2 regions of the Streptomyces sp. NPDC029164 genome follow, and region 2 is predicted to be linked to the other one. Evidence: riboswitches for the same ligand, from Rfam matches in the RefSeq annotation. Region 2 holds a riboswitch; the other holds the start of a gene.

Region 1 (5,548 bases), on a different contig from region 2:
CCCGGACACGGTCCGGCGGCTTCCCAGGGAAGGTCCCATGCTGCGCAACCCGACAGGGGGTGCCGGAAACGGCACCACCGGCTCGGCCGGGCGGCTGGTGAGCATCGGCACGGTGCTCACCACGCTGCGTGACGAGTTCCCCGAAGTCACCATCTCGAAGATCCGTTTCCTGGAGGCGGAGGGGCTCGTCGAGCCGCGGCGCACCCCTTCGGGATACCGCAAGTTCAGCACCGACGACGTGGAGCGCCTCGCCCGCATCCTTCGTCTGCAGCGCGACCACTACCTGCCGCTCAAGGTCATCCGCGAGCAGCTCGACGCGCTCGCCCGCGGTGAGCAGATCCGTATCCCGGCGCCCACGGCGCACGGGGATTCCGACGATCCCACCAGCCCGGCGGCGGTGTACGGCGAGGTCGGGCGGGAGCGGCCGGCCGTGGCCCGGGTGGGCCGGGCGGAGCTGATCGCCGCCGCCGAGGTGGACGAGGTCCAGCTGGTCGAGTGGGAGTCGTACGGGCTGCTGGCGGAGGCCCCGGGCGGTGGTTTCGACGCCGAGGCGGTCACGGTGGCCCGGCTCGTGGCCGATCTGGGGCGCTTCGGGCTGGAGCCGCGGCACCTGCGTGCGATGAAGGCGGCGGCCGACCGTGAGGCGGGTCTGGTGGAGCAGGTGGTGGCACCGCTGCGCCGGCACCGCAACCCGCAGACCAGGGCGCATGCGGAGGCCACCTTGAAGGAGCTGGCGGGGCTCTCCGTACGGCTGCACGAGGCCCTCGTGCAGACCGCTCTGGGGGTCCGGTTGCGGTGACCGCGCTGGTCGGCGTGGAGCCCCGACTACCCAAACCTGCCGGGCAGGTCCTAGGGTTGCTGTGTGAACGAGCTCGACGTTGTGGGTGTCCGGGTGGAAATGCCCTCCAACCAACCGATCGTGCTCCTGCGTGAAGTGGGAGGCGACCGGTACCTCCCCATCTGGATCGGTCCGGGGGAGGCGACCGCCATTGCCTTCGCCCAACAGGGGATGGCTCCTGCCCGACCGCTGACGCACGACCTGTTCAAGGACGTGCTGGAGGCGGTCGGTGAGGAACTCACCGAGGTCCGGATCACGGATCTGCGGGAGGGCGTCTTCTACGCGGAGCTTGTCTTCGCCAGCGGGGTCGAGGTGAGCGCGCGGCCTTCCGATGCCATAGCGCTGGCCCTGCGGACGGGGACGCCGATCTACGGCAGTGACGGCGTGCTGGACGACGCCGGAATCGCCATTCCGGACGAGCAGGAGGACGAGGTGGAGAAGTTCCGCGAGTTCCTCGACCAGATCTCGCCCGAGGACTTCGGCACCGGCCCGCAGTGAGGCGCGGGCCGCGTCGCCCCCGCGATCAGCGGGGGACTTTCAGCCCATTCGATTAGCCTTTCCCCATAACGGGATACGGGAAACCACTCTCAGGGTGATTATCACTCGGCGTGCCGAGTGTGGCGATCGTTGACGCACCCCTGGTGACTGCCTACCTTCAAGGTGGCAGGTCAAGGACGGAGGGTCGGCGTGAGGATCACGGGCGACGGTACGACCGGGGGCATCCCCGTACGGAGTGACGCTGGGCCGTACCCGCTGCACGGCGGCGCGGTCGGGTCCGCGCGCCGTCAGCCGGAGTCGACGCCGGTCGGACCGGTGAGCGGTGACCCGGCGCCCGAGCAGATCGGATACCGCGGGCCGACGGCGTGTGCGGCGGCCGGCATCACGTACCGGCAGCTGGACTACTGGGCGCGGACCGGGCTGGTGGAGCCCAGCGTGCGGCCCGCGTACGGGTCGGGCACGCAGCGGCTCTACAGCTTCCGCGACGTGGTGGTCCTCAAGATCGTCAAGCGCTTCCTGGACACGGGGGTGGCGCTGCAGAACATCCGTACGGCGGTGCAGCACCTGCGTGACCGCGGGTTCTCGGACCTGGAGCGGATGACGCTGATGAGCGACGGCGCCACCGTGTACGAGTGCACCTCCCCGGACCAGGTCGTGAGCCTGCTCCAGGGCGGGCAGGGCGTCTTCGGCATCGCCGTGGGCGTGGTGTGGCGCGATGTCGAGAGCGCGCTGTCGCAGCTGCACGGGGAGCGCGTGGACACCGGCGAGACCCTGGTCGGGCACCACCCGACGGACGAGCTGGCCGCCCGCCGCAACCGCGCCGTCTGATCCGGGCCGGGGAAATGTCAGTGCCGTAGGGCAGCATCGGTGGCGTGAGAGCCGCGCCGACCATCCTGCACCTGGACATGGACGCCTTCTACGCCTCCGTCGAGCAGGCGTCGAAGCCGAGCCTGCGGGGCAAGGCCGTCATCGTCGGCGGGCTCGGGCCGCGCGGGGTCGTCGCCACGGCTTCGTACGAGGCCAGGCGCTTCGGCGTGCACTCGGCGATGCCGATGGGGCAGGCGAGGCGGCTGTGCCCGAACGGCGCGTACCTGATCCCGCGCTTCAGCCTCTACCGGCAGGTCAGCGACGTGGTGATGGCCCTGCTGCGGGAGCTGTCGCCGCTCGTGGAGCCGCTCAGCCTGGACGAGGCCTTCGTGGACCTGGAGGCGGGCGGCGTGGCCTTCGACTCGCGGACCGCCCGGACGACGGGCGAGCGGCTGCGGGCCGACATCAGGGCCGCCACGGGGCTCAGCGGGTCGGTGGGGCTGGCCGGGTCGAAGATGCTGGCGAAGGTGGCGTCCGAGGAGGCCAAGCCGGCCGGGCTGCTGCTGATCGAGCCGGGGACCGAGCGCGAGCTGCTCGCGCCGATGTCGGTACGGACCCTGCCCGGGGTCGGGCCGGCCACGGGGGAGCACCTGCGCCGCGCCGGGATCACCACGGTGGGGGAGCTGGCCGAGGCGGGGGAGGACGAGCTGGTCCGGATGCTCGGGCGCGCGCACGGCGTCGGCCTGTACCGGATGGCGCTGGGGCTGGACGACCGGCCGGTGGTCGCGGAGCGGGACGCGAAGTCGGTGTCGGTCGAGGACACCTTCGACGTGGACCTGCACGACCGCGTACGGATCCGGAACGAGGTGCAGCGGCTCGCCGACCGGTGCGTGCAGCGGCTGCGGGGGTCGGGGCACTCGGGGCGGACGATCGTGCTGAAGGTGCGGCGGTACGACTTCTCCACGCTGACGCGGTCCGAGACGCTGCGGGGGCCCACGGACGACCCCGCGGTGGTGCGGGAGGCCGCGGCGCGGCTCCTGGAGGGTGTGGACACCACGGGCGGGGTGCGCCTGCTGGGGGTGGGGGTGACGGGGCTGGCGGACTACACGCAGGAGGACCTGTTCGCGCAGTCGCTCGCCGCTGAGCCGGATGGGGTGGACGGGACGGAGGGGGCGAGCGAGGTGGCCGGGGCGGGTGGGGCAGTCGCGGCGGGCGGGAACGTCGAGCCCGGAGCCACAGCGGCGCCTGTGGAGGCCTCAGGGGCCCGGGCGGCCGCCGAGGGGCCCGGGGAGCCGGAACCGGCCCCGGAGCGGCGCTGGCCGGCCGGGAGCGACGTACGGCACGCGCTGTACGGGCCCGGGTGGGTGCAGGGCAGCGGGGTCGGGCGGGTGACCGTACGGTTCGAGCAGCCCGGATCCGAGCCCGGCCGGGTGCGGACCTTCCGGGTGGACGACCCCGAGCTGGAGCCGTCCGATCCGCTGCCGCTGGTGGGGGAGGGGGAGGGGGAGCCGGGAGCCGCGGCCGCCCCGGCCTGATCCGCCAGTCCGGCGGTGGCCACGGCCGCCCCCGGCCGCGCGCCCGGGCCGCTCAGCCCTCGTCGCCCGCCAGCCGGCCGAAGTCGCGCGAGAACTCCGCGGGCAGGGTCGTGTCCAGGCCGTAGTGGTGGTAGAGCTGCAGCTCCTGTTCGGGGGAGAGGTGGCGGCCGACGCCGAAGTCGGGGGCGTCCCTGATGAGGGAGCGCTCGAAGGGCACCCGCAGGGTGTCGCCCACCATCTCGCTCGGCTCCAGCGGGACGAAGGCGTCCCGGCTGAACAGGCCCGTACGGACGGCCGCCCATTCCGGGACGCCCGTGGCATCGTCGAGGTAGACCTCGTCGACGGTGCCGATCTTGGTGCCATTGCGGTCGAACGCCTTGCGGCCGATCAGGCTGCGCGGATCGATGTCGGTCTGCACGGTCCCTCCAAATGGTCGCAACTCCTCCGTAATGACTACAGAAGTGCATAACGGCAGCGGAGGCCACTCGGGAAGGGCCCAGAACGTCGCTGGTAGGCTGGGTGATGGCTGTCGACCCTGTGCGGGAGAGTCCTCCGAGTGAACAAGACGGAGGCGCCGAAGGAGCAAATCCTCCCCGGAATCTCTCAGGCATACGTACCGCACGGACGAGGCCACTCTGGAAAGCAGGAGCGGGTACCGGGCGTGCAGTGCCGGTCCCCCTCCTCACCGACGGTGAAAGCCGGAGCGCTCGGGCGACCCCCGTGGCTCCGGTGAAACTCTCAGGTGCAGATGACAGAGGGGGAGGCCGTCCGGGTGCCCGCGCCGTGGTGCCCCTCGCAGGTCATACGACCAGGAGGCCTCCGTACATGACCGCCAACCGCATTCCGCTCTCCCAGCTGGAGCGAGGCATCCCCTTCGAACAGCGCCACATCGGCCCGGATGCCGAGGCGCAGGCGAAGATGCTCGCCCATGTGGGCTACGGCTCCCTGGACGAACTGACCGCCGCCGCGGTCCCGGATGTGATCAAGACCGCCGAGGCGCTCGACCTGCCCGAGGCGCGGACCGAGGCCGAGGTGCTCGCCGAGCTGCGCTCGCTCGCCGACCGCAACCAGGTCCTCTCCTCCATGATCGGTCTCGGCTACTACGGGACCTTCACCCCGCCGGTGATCCTCCGCAACGTCATGGAGAACCCGGCCTGGTACACGGCGTACACCCCGTACCAGCCGGAGATCTCGCAGGGCCGCCTCGAAGCCCTGCTGAACTTCCAGACCGTCGTCGCCGACCTCACGGGGCTGCCGACCTCGGGCGCCTCGCTGCTCGACGAGGGCACCGCGGCCGCCGAGGCCATGACGCTGGCCCGCCGCGTGGGCAAGGCCAAGGGGAACGTCTTCCTCGTGGACGCCGACGCGCTGCCGCAGACCATCGCCGTCATCGAGACCCGCGCCGAGCCGATCGGCATCGAGGTCGCCGTCGCCGACCTGTCCGCCGGCATCCCGGCCGAGATCGTCGAGCGCGGCATCTACGGCGTCCTCGTCCAGTACCCGGGTGCCTCCGGTGCCGTACGGGACATCAAGCCGGTCATCGACCAGGCGCACGAGCTCGGCGCCATCGTCGCCGTCTCCGCCGACCTGCTCGCGCTGACCCTGCTGACCTCCCCGGGCGCGCTCGGCGCCGACATCGCCGTCGGCACCACCCAGCGCTTCGGTGTCCCGATGGGCTTCGGCGGACCGCACGCCGGATACATGGCCGTCCAGGACAAGCACGCGCGTTCGCTGCCCGGCCGACTGGTCGGCGTCTCCGTGGACGCGGACGGCAACAAGGCCTACCGCCTGGCGCTGCAGACCCGCGAGCAGCACATCCGCCGCGAGAAGGCCACCAGCAACATCTGCACCGCCCAGGTGCTGCTCGCCG
Region 2 (5,548 bases):
TTCAGCGGCGGCTCTTGGGGTCCAGGGCGTCCCGCAGACCGTCGCCGAGCAGGTTGAAGGCGAGCACGGTGATGAAGATCGCCAGGCCCGGCACGACCATGTACATCGGGTCGACCTTGTAGTACCTGACGGCCTCGCTCAGCATTCCGCCCCAGGAAGCCTGCGGGGGCTGGATACCGACGCCCAGGAAGCTCAGGGACGCCTCGAAAAGGATGTTGGTGGGGATCAGCAGGGTCGCGTAGACGAGGATCGGCGCCACCAGGTTCGGGAGCAGTTCCCTGAAGACGATGAACGGGCCCCGCGCTCCCAGGGAGCGTGCCGCGTCGACGAACTCCCGCTCGCGCAGGGACAGGGTCTGGCCGCGGACGATGCGTCCGATGTACGGCCAGCCGAAGAAGCCGATCACGAACACCAGCACGCTGATGTGGAGCGGCAGTCCCTCCAGTCCGAAGGCACCGCCCTGCAGCGCGGCCGAGATGGAGATCGCGAACAGCAGCAGCGGGAAGGCGAGGAAGGTGTCCATCATCCGGCTGATGACGGTGTCGGCCCAGCCGCCGTAGTAGCCGGCGACGACGCCCAGCACCGAGCCGATGACCACGGACAGCAGCGTCGAACCGAAGGCCACGAGCAGCGACACCCAGGAGCCCTCCAGGATGCGGGTGGCGATGTCGCGGCCGAACTTCGGCTCCACGCCCAGCGGGTGGGACCAGCTGATGCCGCCGAAGGGACCGATGGGGGTCGCGAGCGACGGGTCGATCAGGTCCTGGTGGAGGGCGTCGGGATCGAGGCCGAAGATCGCCTGGATCGGCTGCGAGAGAACGGCCAGCACGACCAGGAAGAGGACGACGATCCCGCCGGCCATCGCGACCCGGTCCCGCTTGAGGCGGGTCCAGGCGATCCGGCCGAGCGAACGGCCCTCAATCGCCCCTTGCTTCGCCCCGTCCGGGCTGGCGCCGGGCTGGAGCCCCGCGGGCCCGCTGGTCTCGGTAGGTGCCGTCATCGTGGTGGGGACCCCTCTCGGCCGGCTGGTGGCCGGCCCCTGCCAGCCGCTGTGACGGCTTGGTTCACATCGTGTCGCGGTTGTCGCTGGTTGCCGGCGGTTCGTCGCTACGGAACTGCTCGCGAAATGCGGATGAAGAGTGGGCACCCGCTGGTTGGGCCCTCTCAGTGGGGGGAGTCTTCAACGGTCTCTCGATCACCCGCCAGACCCGACGGGGATGTGATGCGCAACCGTGATGTGACGAGTCGACTTCCGTTATCCGAACGGCGCACCCGCCTCAGCGGTTCAAGACCTCACGTTCGGCGCGGAACGGACATCCGTCCCAACTGCCTTTTCGTGCATGGATCTTGGGTCTATTCAGCGGATATGCCGAAGGCCGCACCGATGGGTCCGGTGCGGCCTTCGAGGGGGTTGTCTCGATATGTGGAGGAGACGGATCAGTACGCCGGAGCCTGGCCCTCGCGGTCGTAGAAGGGGCGGGTCTGCGCGCGCAGCCACATCGCCACCGGGTCGTGCTCGTCCGCCAGCGCGACCGTGCACACCGGGACGCCCTCGGGCACCACCCCGACGGACTGGCGCATCATCTCCCGTACGGATTCCAGCGCGGGCGCGGAGGCGTCGTACAGGTCGAGCCCGACCGCGAGGTACGGGGACCCGAGCGCGGGCTGCACCCAGGCGCGGCGCAGCGACCGGACCGCGGGCGTGCGGTGCGCGTGCTGGGTCAGCAGCCCGTAGAACTGCGGGAGCTCGATGGCGGGCTCGGAGAGCCGCAGCGGGCCGGCCGGCATCCGGTCCAGGCCGGTGGCGATCCGGCGCAGGTCGGCCCAGGGCACGCCGAGGCCGCCGCCCGGGGCGTGCGGGTTGAGCCACAGGCCCCAGCGGTCCGGGTAGAGCGCGCGGGCGATGTCCCGCCCGGTGACCACCTCGTAGCCCCGGTTCCAGCCGCTGGCGGCCAGCTCCTGCGGGGAGGTGACGCAGGGCGCGTACCCGAGGCCGTCGACCTCCATGCCGCCGTACTGGGCGTCCGGGGAGCCCGGCTGCCCCTGCCAGAGCAGCATCCAGAGCCGCCCCTCGGACAGGCCGTGCAGGAGCGACTCGTAACTCTCATAGCGCCCGGGGGTCACCTGGCGCATCATGTGCTCGACCTGCCCGGCCGCGGCCGTGCCTGACGCACTCACCCGGTACCCCTCTTCGTCCGCCCGTCGTCCACGCGTGCCCCTCAGCTTAAGCGGCCCTACGGGAGGTAGAAGGGGCGTACGCGCTCACGAATCCAGTCCGTGACCGGGTCCTGGGCGGCGTCCAGCAGGATCAACTGCACGGGCCACGGCGGCGCGACACGCGTCAGCGCCCGTCCGAGGGCCTCCATCGGGGCCTCGCGCATCTCGGGTTCCCATCCCACCAGGCGGACACCGATGAACAGCTCCGGCGCCCCGCCCTCGACGCTGGCCAGGCAGCGGTGCGCGGCCGCGACCACTCCGGTGGCCCGGAACTCCTCGGCGGCGGCGGCCAGGAAGTCCACCGGGTCCTCCTGCCAGTCGGGCTCGTAGAGCCGGACGCGGCCGCCGGTGGAGGCGCCGTCGAGCGGGGTCCGGCCGGTACGGCAGAGTTCCGCGACGGCGGGCGGGGGGAGCGGGACGCCGACGGCGCCCTCGGGATTGACGGCGATGCCGAGCTGCGGCGGCAGGCCGCGGGCGAACTCCACGGCCGGGGCCACGGCGAAGTCCATGCCGGGGCCGACGCAGGCGAGGAACTGGGCCTCGGAGCTGTAGACGGGGACGTAGGCCGCGCCGTCGATGTCCATCGTGGGCAGGGTGAGGTCGGCCGAGTCCGGGCCACCGCCGCCGGGCAGGGGCACCCACACCTGGCTGCGCCCGAGCACCTCCAGGATCCGTCCGCCGGCGTCCGGCTGCCCGAGCGCCGCCCCGAGCACGTGCTCCAGCTCATTCCCCGGCCAGCCGCTGCCCTGCATGTCCCGTGCCTCCGTGATCCCGCCGCGTGTCGCCCCGCAGGGTACCGGCCCGTTGGCGCCGCCGCTGCGGGGGCCCGGCCCGCCGCGCCTCGAACGCCGGCGGGGCTTCAGGACCGGGGCGCCGCACCCGGCGGGTCAGGCGTGGAACGCGATGCGGGTCACCGTCGCGGCGGAGGCGCGGTCCAGCAGGGTGACCGAGGCGCAGCCGTGCGGGGGGAGGCCCGCTTCGGCTTCGCGCAGGAGGCGGCCCACCGCGCCCCGGTGCCGGGCGAAGGCGTAGGCCGAGACCCGCCGCCCCCGCGCCGCCTGGCCGGAGAGGGCCTCCGCGGGGCTGCTGTCGAGGAGGAGCAGGTGCAGCGCCCGCCCCCGGCGCCGCGCGGCCGCCGCGAGCAGCCCCCGCACCCAGCTCTGCGTACCGCAGTCGTGGACGACCACGGAGGCTCCGGAGCGCAGGAGCCGCCACAGCCCCCAGTAGTGCGCGGCACGCACCAGCGGCCGGTACACCGCGTACGGGAGGGCCGCGGGCATGCGCCGTTCCCAGCGCTCGCGGGTGTCCTGTGAGTCGACGGCGCCGCCCTCGGCGGCCGCCCGCTTGATCAGGGTGCTCTTGCCGCCGCCGGGCAGGCCGGACACCACGACGATGTCCCCCTCCGCGAAGGCGAGCCGCTGCGGGCCGCCTGCCTCGGGTCCGCGCAGGTCACGTACGGACCCGGTGCCCGCGTCCACCGCACGCTCGCGCTCGCGGTCCCGTCCGCGCGCCTCGCGCTGCGCCGGCACCGCGTCCACCGTTCCCGTCGTCGTCACCACTCCGAATCTCCGCACAGTGTTCGCCTCCCCCGAATCGGGTCACCAGGACCCTTGCCCACTGAGTGTAAAGAGACGGTAATCCGGCATCCCCGGTTCCGGTCCGCCCCCTCGGGGTACCGTACGAACTTTCGGACCCCTCCGCCCGATCACGGGCATGGCGTGCAATGATGTGCGCCATCTGGACCAACTGCATACCGGCCGCTTGAATCCGCGCGGGAGAGTCCCGGCACGCCGCAAGGCCGTGCGCGGGCGCCGAAGGAGCAAGATCCTCCCTTGAATCTCTCAGGCCCCGTACCGCGTGGATGAGGCAGATCTGAAAAGCGAGCTGTTCGACAGCTCCACCCAAGGTGCAAGCCGAGGAACTCTCGGCGAACCTCTCAGGTTCCGATGACAGATGGGGAGGACCCTCCTCGTCATGTCATGCCCTGGGACTCGGGAGCCACACCCATGAGCACTGCCCCCCGTCTGACCGCCCTCGACGCGCTGCACCGCTCGCTCGGTGCGACCATGACCGACTTCGCGGGCTGGGACATGCCGCTGCGGTACGCCAGCGAGCGCGACGAGCACAACGCCGTACGCACCAAGGCCGGTCTCTTCGACCTGTCGCACATGGGCGAGATCACGCTGACCGGCCCGGAGGCCGTCAAGGCGCTCGACCACGCGCTGGTCGGCAACATCTCCACCGTCGGCGTCGGCCGCGCCCGCTACACGCACATCTGTCAGGAGGACGGCGGGATCGTCGACGACCTGATCGTCTACCGCCTCGGCGAGACCGAGTTCATGGTCGTCGCCAACGCCTCCAACGCCCAGGTCGTCCTCGACGCCCTGACCGAGCGTGCCGCCGGCTTCGACACCGAGGTCCGCGACGACCGCGACGCGTACGCGCTGCTCGCGGTGCAGGGCCCGGAGTCCCCCGGCATCCTGAAGTCCCTGACGGACGCCGACCTGGACGGCCTCAAGTACTACGCCGGCCTGCCGGGCACCGTCGCGGGCGTGCCCGCGCTGATCGCGCGTACGGGCTACACCGGCGAGGACGGCTTCGAGCTGTTCGTCGCCCCCGAGCACGCCGTGGAGCTGTGGCAGGCGCTGACCAAGGCGGGCGAGGGCGTGGGCCTGGTGCCGGCCGGCCTGTCCTGCCGCGACACCCTGCGCCTGGAAGCGGGCATGCCGCTGTACGGGCACGAGCTGACCACCTCCCTCACCCCGTTCGACGCGGGTCTGGGCCGGGTCGTGAAGTTCGAGAAGGAGGGGGACTTCGTCGGCCGCGCCGCGCTGGAGGCCGCCGCCGAGCGCGCCGCCACCAATCCGCCGCGCAAGCTGGTCGGCCTGATCGCCGAGGGCCGCCGCGTCCCGCGCGCCGGTTTCCCGGTCGTCGCCGACGGTCAGGTCATCGGCGAGGTCACCTCGGGCGCCCCGTCCCCGACGCTGGGCAAGCCGATCGCGATGGCGTACGTGGACGCGGCGCACGCCGCGCCCGGCACCTCCGGCGTCGGCGTCGACATTCGCGGTACGCATGAGCCGTACGAGGTCGTGGCGCTGCCGTTCTACAAGCGGCAGAAGTAGTTCCGCACACGGTCCAGCCGTGCACGAGCCGTACGGGAACCCCGTCCGGCAGCGTCTCAGTACCCGAGACCACCGTTCGTATCCACTCCCCCGCATCCAGGAGAATCAGGTCATGAGCAACCCCGAGAAGCTGCGTTACACCAAGGAGCACGAGTGGCTGTCGGACGCCGTGGACGGCGTCGCGACGGTCGGCATCACGGAGTTCGCGG

The links. A riboswitch is a leader RNA that binds a small molecule or an ion and turns the genes downstream of it on or off. The one in region 2 is predicted to bind glycine.
Region 1: it holds a riboswitch for glycine, as region 2 does, so the genes downstream of both, gcvP (aminomethyl-transferring glycine dehydrogenase) here and gcvT (glycine cleavage system aminomethyltransferase GcvT) in region 2, are expected to answer to the same signal.

What each region holds. Positions count from the first base shown of each region.
Region 1 covers NZ_JBVHWW010000065.1:6,714-12,261, forward strand. Annotated here, with positions in the region: gene ftsR (transcriptional regulator FtsR) at 38-799, shown strand; gene ACZ4VT_RS36130 (bifunctional nuclease family protein) at 863-1,336, shown strand; gene ACZ4VT_RS36135 (MerR family transcriptional regulator) at 1,526-2,164, shown strand; gene ACZ4VT_RS36140 (DNA polymerase IV) at 2,209-3,678, shown strand; gene ACZ4VT_RS36145 (PRC-barrel domain-containing protein) at 3,731-4,096, opposite strand; glycine riboswitch at 4,209-4,307, shown strand; gene gcvP (aminomethyl-transferring glycine dehydrogenase) at 4,504-5,548, shown strand, end outside.
Region 2 covers NZ_JBVHWW010000006.1:75,156-80,703, reverse strand. Annotated here, with positions in the region: gene ACZ4VT_RS08015 (ABC transporter permease) at 2-1,000, opposite strand; gene ACZ4VT_RS08010 (enhanced serine sensitivity protein SseB C-terminal domain-containing protein) at 1,438-2,178, opposite strand; gene ACZ4VT_RS08005 (enhanced serine sensitivity protein SseB) at 2,235-2,969, opposite strand; gene ACZ4VT_RS08000 (AAA family ATPase) at 3,105-3,773, opposite strand; glycine riboswitch at 3,980-4,083, shown strand; gene gcvT (glycine cleavage system aminomethyltransferase GcvT) at 4,224-5,339, shown strand; gene gcvH (glycine cleavage system protein GcvH) at 5,452-5,548, shown strand, end outside.